2 regions of the Labrys monachus genome follow, and region 2 is predicted to be linked to the other one. Evidence: riboswitches for the same ligand, from Rfam matches in the RefSeq annotation. Region 2 holds a riboswitch; the other holds the start of a gene.
What was found. A riboswitch is a leader RNA that binds a small molecule or an ion and turns the genes downstream of it on or off. The one in region 2 is predicted to bind thiamine pyrophosphate.
Positions count from the first base shown of each region.

Region 1 (4,207 bases), 1.5 Mb from region 2:
CATGGCCCGCACCTCCTGCCGGAGGTCCTGCGTGATCTTCATCGAGCAGAATTTCGGCCCGCACATCGAGCAGAAATGCGCGACCTTGTGGGCGTCCTTCGGCAGCGTCTCGTCGTGATAGGCCCGCGCCGTATCGGGATCGAGCGAGAGGTTGAACTGGTCCTGCCAGCGGAAGTCGAAGCGCGCCCGCGACACCGCGTCGTCGCGGATCTTCGCGGCGGGATGGCCCTTGGCGAGATCGGCGGCATGGGCGGCGATGCGATAGGTGATGACGCCGGTCTTGACGTCGTCGCGATCGGGCAGGCCGAGATGCTCCTTCGGCGTGACGTAGCAGAGCATCGCCGTGCCGAACCAGCCGATCATCGCCGCGCCGATGCCGGAGGTGATGTGGTCGTAGCCCGGCGCGATGTCGGTGGTCAGCGGTCCGAGCGTGTAGAACGGCGCCTCGCCGCAGACGGCGAGCTGCTTGTCCATGTTCTGCTTGATCTTGTGCATCGGCACATGGCCGGGGCCCTCGATCATCACCTGGCAGCCCTTGTCCCAGGCGATCTTCGTGAGCTCGCCGAGGGTGTCGAGTTCGGCGAACTGCGCGGCGTCGTTGGCGTCGGCGATCGAGCCCGGCCGGAGGCCGTCGCCCAGCGAGAAGGAGACGTCATAGCGGCGCATGATGTCGCAGATCTCGTCGAAATGCTCGTAGAGGAAGCTCTCGCGATGACCGGCGAGGCACCAGCGCGCCATGATCGAGCCGCCGCGCGAGACGATGCCGGTGACGCGCTGCGCCGTCAGCGGCACATGGGCGAGCCGGACGCCGGCATGGATGGTGAAATAGTCGACGCCCTGCTCGGCCTGCTCGACCAGCGTGTCCTTGAACACCGCCCAGTCGAGCTTGAGCGGGTCGCCATCGACCTTCTCCAGCGCCTGGTAGATCGGCACGGTGCCGATCGGCACCGGCGAATTGCGCAGGATCCAGGAGCGGATATTGTGGATGTTGCGGCCGGTGGAGAGGTCCATCACCGTGTCGGCGCCCCAGCGCGTTGCCCACACCAGCTTCTCGACCTCCTCGGCCGCCCCCGAGGTCACCGCCGAATTGCCGATATTGGCGTTGACCTTGACCAGGAAATTGCGGCCGATCACCATCGGCTCGACTTCAGGATGGTTGATGTTGGCCGGCAGGATGGCCCGTCCCCGGGCGATCTCGTCGCGGACGAACTCCGGCGTCACGAAATCGGGGATGGCGGCGCCGAAGCTGTCGCCGTCGGCCATGCGCTCCGCCGCGCCGCCGAGGGCCGTCTCGCGCGCCAGATTCTCGCGGAAGGCGGCGTAGACCATCTCCTCGGTGACGATGCCGGCGCGGGCGAACTCATATTGGGTGACGAACTGGCCGTCGCGGCCCTGACGCAGCACCCGCGTAGCCGGGCAGGGCTCGACCAGCGCGTCGGCGGAGACGTTGCCATTGTCCTCCGGCTTCACGGCCCGGCCCTCGACGGGCGCGAAGCCGCGGCCGGCGATCCAGGCCTCGCGCACCAGCGGCAGGCCCTGCTTGAGGTCGATGCGGATGTCGGCCTGCGTATAGGGGCCGGAGGCATCGTAGACGCGCACCGGCGCCTCGGCGGGATCGCTCAGCGCGATCTCGCGGAAAGGCACCCGCATGGCGGGATGCGACGCGGGCGCGGCATAGACCTTGCGCGAGCCGGCGATCGGGCCGGTGGTCACGCTCTGCGGCGCGGCGAGCTTGTCCTTGGGATGGATATTCACTGGATCTCCTCCTCGAAACGAGACATGGAGATCCGGGGCGACGATTGTCTGGGAGGCTTCGCATCGCAGCGAAACACAATGGTTCCCGTCCCTTCGCCGGCATGACCCGGATCAGGTTCGAAGGGTTCGGCTCTCGGCCATCTCAGCCCCGCTCGCGCAGGACACCCCTCGGAACGGAACGGAGCCTAGTCCCGGATCGGCGCGCCGTCCAGCCCCTTGGTGACAGCCACTTGGTCGCAAGACGATCGCGGTTGGCATCGCGCCGGCGCGCCCCTATCCTGCGCGCCGTGATCCGGGAGGCGGACAATCGATGCAGGAAGCGATCGAACGGGTGAGGCGGGCCCTGCTCGCGGCGGGCCATGCCGATACCATCGCGGCCTTCGCCGAAGGCACCCATACGGCGCAGGAGGCCGCGGCCTCGGTCGGCTGCAGCGTGGCGCAGATCGCCAAGTCGATCGTGTTCCGCGCCGGCGATACGCCGGTGCTGGTCATCGCGTCCGGCGCGAACCGCATCGACCGCGCCAAGGTCGGCGCCGCGCTCGGCCGCAAGGTCGAGCGGGCCGACCCGGCCTGGGTCGCGGCCGTCACCGGCTTTTCCGTCGGCGGGGTGGCGCCCGTCGGGCACCGGACCGCGCCTCTCGTCCTCGTCGACGAGGACCTTCTCGGCCTCGACCCGCTCTGGGCCGCCGCCGGCTCGCCGATGCACGCCTTCCGCACGACGGCGGCCGATCTCATCGGCATCACCGGCGGCCAGGCACGCGACGTGAAGGCCGTCTGAGCCGCCGGCAATCGTTCCGGTCAGAACTTGTAGCTCACGCCGAAGAGCACGGCGTTCGTCGTGAACTTCACCTTGTCGTAATAGGACAGGCTCGGATAGGAGAAGTTCTTCTTGCCGAAATCGGTGTAGCGATATTCGATCCGGGCGGTGATGTTGTCGGTGACGGCGTATTCGAGGCCCGCGCCGATCGTCCAGCCGGTCCGGTTGGTGTTGTTCTGGACGCCGAAGAGGAGCGGGCTGGTCGGCTCGTAGCTCGTCTTGACGTCTCCGAAGGCGACGCCGCCCGCGATATAGGGCAGGAAGCGGTCGATGGCATAGCCGAGGCGCAGGCGGATATCGGCGTTCCAGTCCTGCTTGGTGCGGATGCGGAAGGGCGGCTGGCCCAGCACGGGGCTTTGCACCAGATCCGTATCCTTGTCGTCGAAGGCGGCGTTGGCATCGCCTTCGATGCCGACGACGAACGAGTCGTACTGGTAGTTGTAGCCGACATGGCCGCCGATGAAGCCGCTTTCGGGATGGTTGCTATAGGGCATGCCCTGGGAGAAATCCGGACGGCTGCCGAGCGGGCCGGAGGCGTCGGTCCACTGATAGCCGCCCTGCGCACCGACATAGAAGCCCGTCCAGGAGAAGGGGACGGCGGCAGCCGGAGCAACGGGTTCGGCTCTTTGCGGCAAATCCGCGGCGAAGACAGACGTCGTCGATGCCATTATGGCGAAAAGGGCATATTTGAAAGACTGCATGATGTATTTCCTCTAGCGAGGCGAGGAGCTAGACCAGCGTTCGATGACAAGGGCACGACCGCCGCCACGCTATGCCGGAATCTTCTGTACAAACCGCGTCATAAAACCGAAACGCGGCCCCGAAACACATCGGCACAGACCACAAATACAATCTTTACGTGCGAATTCTTATGTCGTCGCGCATGGGAGGCGTTGCGACCTTGGGGAAACTCCGGGAAAATTGCGATGTCATCGAATCGCAATTTTCTCCGGTTCCGCATTCGGCGCATTCGCGCCGTCGAGAACGGCTGGCCGTTCCCGAAAATACGCCGGGCGCTCAGGCGCCAGGGAGACTCTCGCAGACGCTTTCGACGATGCCGACATAGCCTTGCACGTCCCAGGCGGAGCGGCCGATGAACAGGCCGTCTATGCTCGGGCGCGCGGCAAGCTCGCGGCAATTGGCGGGATTGACGCTGCCGCCATAGACGACGTCGATCGGCATGCCGTAGCGCGCCACCGCCTGCTTCTTGATCAGGGCATGCTGCTCGTCGGCGAAGTCCGGATCGGCCGGCACGCCGCCCTCGCCGATCGACCAGACCGGCTCATAGGCGATGACGACGCGGGACAATTGGCTGGGCTCGGTCACCGAGAAGACGGCCTCGACCTGCCGGGCCAGCGCACTCGCCGTCGCGCCCGCCTCAAATTCAGCCCGCGTATCGCCGACGCAGACGAGCGCGAGCAGGCCGTGGGCGAGAGCGGCCTTGACCTTCAGGGCCACCGTCTCGTCGGTCTCGCCGAAATGGATGCGCCGCTCGCTGTGGCCGAGCTCGACCATGGTGGCGCCGGCATCCTTGATCATCGGCGCGGAGATCTCGCCGGTCCACGCGCCCGCTTCGGCCCAATGCATGTTCTGCGCCCCGACGCGCACCGCGGTGCCGGAAAGGATCTCGGCGAC
Region 1 is NZ_JAUSVK010000001.1:5,947,603-5,951,809, forward strand. It holds gene thiC (phosphomethylpyrimidine synthase ThiC) at 1-1,755, opposite strand, end outside; TPP riboswitch at 1,827-1,934, opposite strand; gene J3R73_RS27175 (YbaK/EbsC family protein) at 2,066-2,533, shown strand; gene J3R73_RS27180 (outer membrane protein) at 2,554-3,273, opposite strand; gene J3R73_RS27185 (triose-phosphate isomerase) at 3,590-4,207, opposite strand, start outside.
Region 1: it holds a riboswitch for thiamine pyrophosphate, as region 2 does, so the genes downstream of both, thiC (phosphomethylpyrimidine synthase ThiC) here and thiB (thiamine ABC transporter substrate binding subunit) in region 2, are expected to answer to the same signal.

Region 2 (4,207 bases):
CATGGCGCGGATCGGCAATGCCATCATCGCCGCGGTGCAGCGGCGGGTGTTCGGCCATGTCCTGCAGCAGGGCATTCCCTATTTCAGCGAGCGGCACTCGACGGAGCTCGTGAGCTCCAACGCCTTCATCTCCAATGCGGCGCGCGCCGGAGCCAATCTCGTCGTCAATTCCGTCACCAACATTCTGACCGTCCTGTCCCTGACGGCGGTGATGATCATACGCGATCCCCTGCTCGCCGTTTCCGCGCTCGTGGTCATGCCGGGCGCCGTCTTCGGTATCCGCTATATCACCCACCGCATCCGCAGCGTCGTCAGACGCCAATATGCGAGCCTCGCGCAGATCGCCGGCATCATCCAGGAGACGGCACAGGGCATCAGGGTCGTCAAGTCCTTCGGCATGGAAGACGCCATGCGCCGCCGCATGGAAGACGGCATCCTCCTCGCCCAGAGGACGGCCAACAAGATGGCCGAGCTCAGCAACCGCACCAGCCCGCTGATGGAGACCATGGGCGGCGTCGCCGTCGCGGCGGTCATCGTCTATGGCGGCTGGCGCATCGTGGAGGGGCAGCTGACCCTCGGGGGCCTCACTTCCTTCCTCGTCGCCTTCCTGATGGCCTATGCGCCGGCCAAGGCCCTCGCCAAGACCAATGTCGACCTCAGCGCCGCCCTCGCCGGCGTGGAGATGTATTACGACATCCTCGACCTGCCGCCGACCGAAGGCGCGGCCGAACTCGCCAAGCCCCCGTTCGTCAACAAGGGCGGCCATATCGTCTTCGACAATGTGCGTTTCGGCTACAAGGCCGACGAGGCGGTGCTGCGCAACCTTTCCTTTACGGCCGAGGCGGGCAAGACCACGGCGCTGGTCGGCCAGTCGGGCGGCGGCAAGTCCACCATCGTCAACATGATCCTGCGCTTCTACGATCCGCAGTCGGGCGAGATCTCGATCGACGGCCAGCCCCTCCCATCCGTATCGCTGCCGACGCTCCGGGCGGCGATGGCCTATGTCGGGCAGGACGTTTTCCTGTTCGCCGGCACCATCCGCGAGAACATCGCCTCCGGCCGGCCCGGCGCCACCGGGGAGCAGATCATCGCGGCTGCCAAGGCCGCCCATGCGCATGAGTTCATTTCCGCCTTCGAAAAAGGCTACGAGACCGAAGTCGGCGAGCGCGGCCTGCAATTGTCCGGCGGCCAGCGGGCCCGCATCGCCATTGCGCGCGCCATCCTGCGCGACGCCTCCATCATCCTGTTGGACGAGGCCACGGCGGCCCTCGATTCCGAATCGGAAAAGGCGGTGCAGAACGCGCTGGACGACCTTTGCGCCGGGCGCACCGTCGTCGTCATCGCGCATCGCCTCCAGACGGTGCAGCGGGCCGACAAGATCTGTGTGGTCGAAGCCGGGCAGGTCGTCGAAGAGGGCACGCATGAGGCGCTGCTCGCCCGCAGGGGACGCTACGCCCATCTCTATACCGTGCAATTCCGCGAAGAACCCGAACTGTCACACGCCTGAAAGCCCTCCGCCCGTGAAATCCGCTGCCCTGTTCGATCTCGACGGCACCCTGGTCGACGCCGACCACCTGCATTATGCCGCCTGGCACGCCATGCTCGAGCCGCACGGCGTCGATCTCTCCCTCGACGATTACCGGACCCGGTTCATGGGCGCGCCGAACAGCCTCATCCTGTCGCGCTACCTGCCGCGCATGGACGAGGTGCACGGCCTGGCGCTGATCGACGAGAAGGAGGCGATGTTCCGCCGTCTCGCCACCGATCTCGAGCCGGCGCCCGGCCTCAATGCCTTCCTGGCCTGGCTGGAGGAGCGCCGGATCGCCATCGGCGTGGTGACCAACGCCCCCCGCGCCAATGCCGAGCAGGAATTGCGGGGCATCGGCCTCGAGAGCCGTTTCGCCACGCTGGTGATCGGCGACGAGCTCGCCTTCGCCAAGCCGCATCCCTTGCCCTATCTCACAGGGCTCGAAAACCTGCAGGGCAGCGCTGCCGCCAGCCTTGCCTTCGAGGATTCGCTCTCCGGCATCGCCGCCGCGCGGGCGGCCGGCCTGGCCGTCATCGGCCTGACGACCGGCCTCAGCGAAGAGCGCCTGCTGGCGGAAGGCGCCGCCCTCGCCATACCGCATTTCGCCGATCCGCGCCTGCTGCCCTTCGCCGCCGCCCGGTTCGGCCTCGCCTGAAGGGCGGATGCCGGCCGGCCCGTCCTGAAAATCGTACGGGCTCGTTACAGCGCGCTTTTCCTCCGGGCGTGAACAGGCTAACACGACAACGTCTCACGGGGTGCCCAATGGGCTGAGAGGCGGCGTGCCAACCCGTTGAACCTGATCCGGGTCGTGCCGGCGGAGGGATGAGCCTTGCAACGACAGCGTTCGGCCTCGGCTTCGACAGCCTCGTTCGCGTGGTTTTCGTCCGTCTCGACCCCCGTTCGAAATGGAGGACGCCCATGCTAAGGACTCGCCTGCTCGGGACGCTTTTGGCGGCCCTGGCCTTTTCGCCCCTCGCCACCGCCGCGCCGGCGCAGGAAAAGCCTGCTCTCACGGTCTACACCTATGAGAGCTTCTCGGGCGAGGACGGGCCCGGCCAGCCGCTGAAGGCCGCCTTCGAGGCGACATGCGGCTGCACGCTGAACTACGTCACCGCCGAGGATGGCGGTGCGCTGTTCGCCAAGCTCAGGCTGGAAGGGGCCGCCACCAAGGCCGATGTCGTCGTCGGCCTCGACGACAATCTGATGGGCGAGGCGGAAAAATCCGGGCTCTTCGCGCCGCACGGCCTGCCGACCGAGGGCCTCTCCCTGCCCGAGCCGTGGACCGACACGATGTTCGTGCCGTTCGACTGGGGCTATTTCGCCTTCGTCTACGATGCGGACAAGCTGAAGAATCCGCCGGCCAGCCTCAAGGATCTCGTCGAGAACAAGGACGGTCCGAAGGTGGTGATCGAGGATCCGCGCACCTCGACGCCGGGGCTCGGCCTGCTGGCCTGGATGAAGGCGGTCTATGGCGACAAGGCGGGCGACGCCTGGCGGCAGCTCAAGCCCCGCATCGTCACGGTGACGAGCGGCTGGTCGGAAGCCTATGGCCTGTTCCTCAAGGGCGAGGCCGACATGGTGCTCTCCTATTCGACCTCGCCGGCCTACCATATCGGCGTCGAGAAGAAGACGAACTATCACGCCGCGATGTTCAGCGAGGGCCATGCCACGCAGGTCGAGGTCGCCGGGCTGGTGGCGAGCTCGAAACAGCAGGACCTCGGCCGCCGCTTCCTCGCCTTCCTCCTCTCGAATGACGGGCAGGCCATTCTTCCCGAGACCAACTGGATGTATCCCGCCCGCACGCCGCCGGCCGGCCTGCCGGCCAGCTTCAAGGCCGTCGCGGTCCCCGCCAAGGCGCTGATGTCGAATCCGGCGGAACTCGCCGCCAACCGCAAGGCCTGGATCGACGAGTGGCTGGCGGCGATGGCGAAATGAGCGGGCGCGCCCGGGCCGGGCGTTGCGCTCGGCGATGACGGCCGGCCTTGCCCTCCTCGCGGCGCTGGCCGCCATCGTCCTCGCGGCGCTGGCGAGCCTGTTCTTCGCCGCCGGTGCCGGGCCGTGGCAGGGCAATGGCGCCTATCTCCTGTCGATCGCCGGCTTTACGCTCTACCAGGCCGCGCTTTCCACCGTGCTGTCGCTGCTGTTCGGGGGGCTGGTGGCGCTGGCGCTGGCGCGGCGGCGTTTCCGCGGGCAGCGCGTCCTGCTCGCCTTGTTCGGGGTGGCGACGGCGCTGCCGGCCATCGTGGCCGTGTTCGCCTTCGCCGGCATCCTCGGCCGCGCCGGCGCGGCCAACCGCCTCCTGGAGGCGGTCGGCCTGCCGGGCATCCCGATCTACGGCCTCACCGGCATCCTGCTCGTCCATGTCTTCTTCAACGGAGCCTTTGCGGCGCGTGTGCTGCTCGCGGCGCTGGAGGCCGTGCCCGGCGAGCATTGGCGGCTGGCGTCCGCGCTCGGCATGCCGTCCGGGGCGGTGTTTCGCCTGATCGACTGGCCGGTCATGCGGCGTGACATGCCGGCCCTGGCGCTGCTCGTCTTCATCGCCTGCGCGACGAGCTTCACCATTCCGCTGACGCTGGGCGGCGGGCCGGGCAGCGCGACCTTCGAGGTGGCGATCTACCAGGCCATCCATTCCGATGCGGATTTCGGGCGTGCGGCCCTGCTGGCGCTGATGCAGATCGG
Region 2 is NZ_JAUSVK010000001.1:4,401,227-4,405,433, reverse strand. It holds gene J3R73_RS20140 (ABC transporter ATP-binding protein) at 1-1,507, shown strand, start outside; gene J3R73_RS20135 (HAD family hydrolase) at 1,521-2,183, shown strand; TPP riboswitch at 2,270-2,368, shown strand; gene thiB (thiamine ABC transporter substrate binding subunit) at 2,447-3,463, shown strand; gene J3R73_RS20125 (ABC transporter permease subunit) at 3,498-4,207, shown strand, end outside.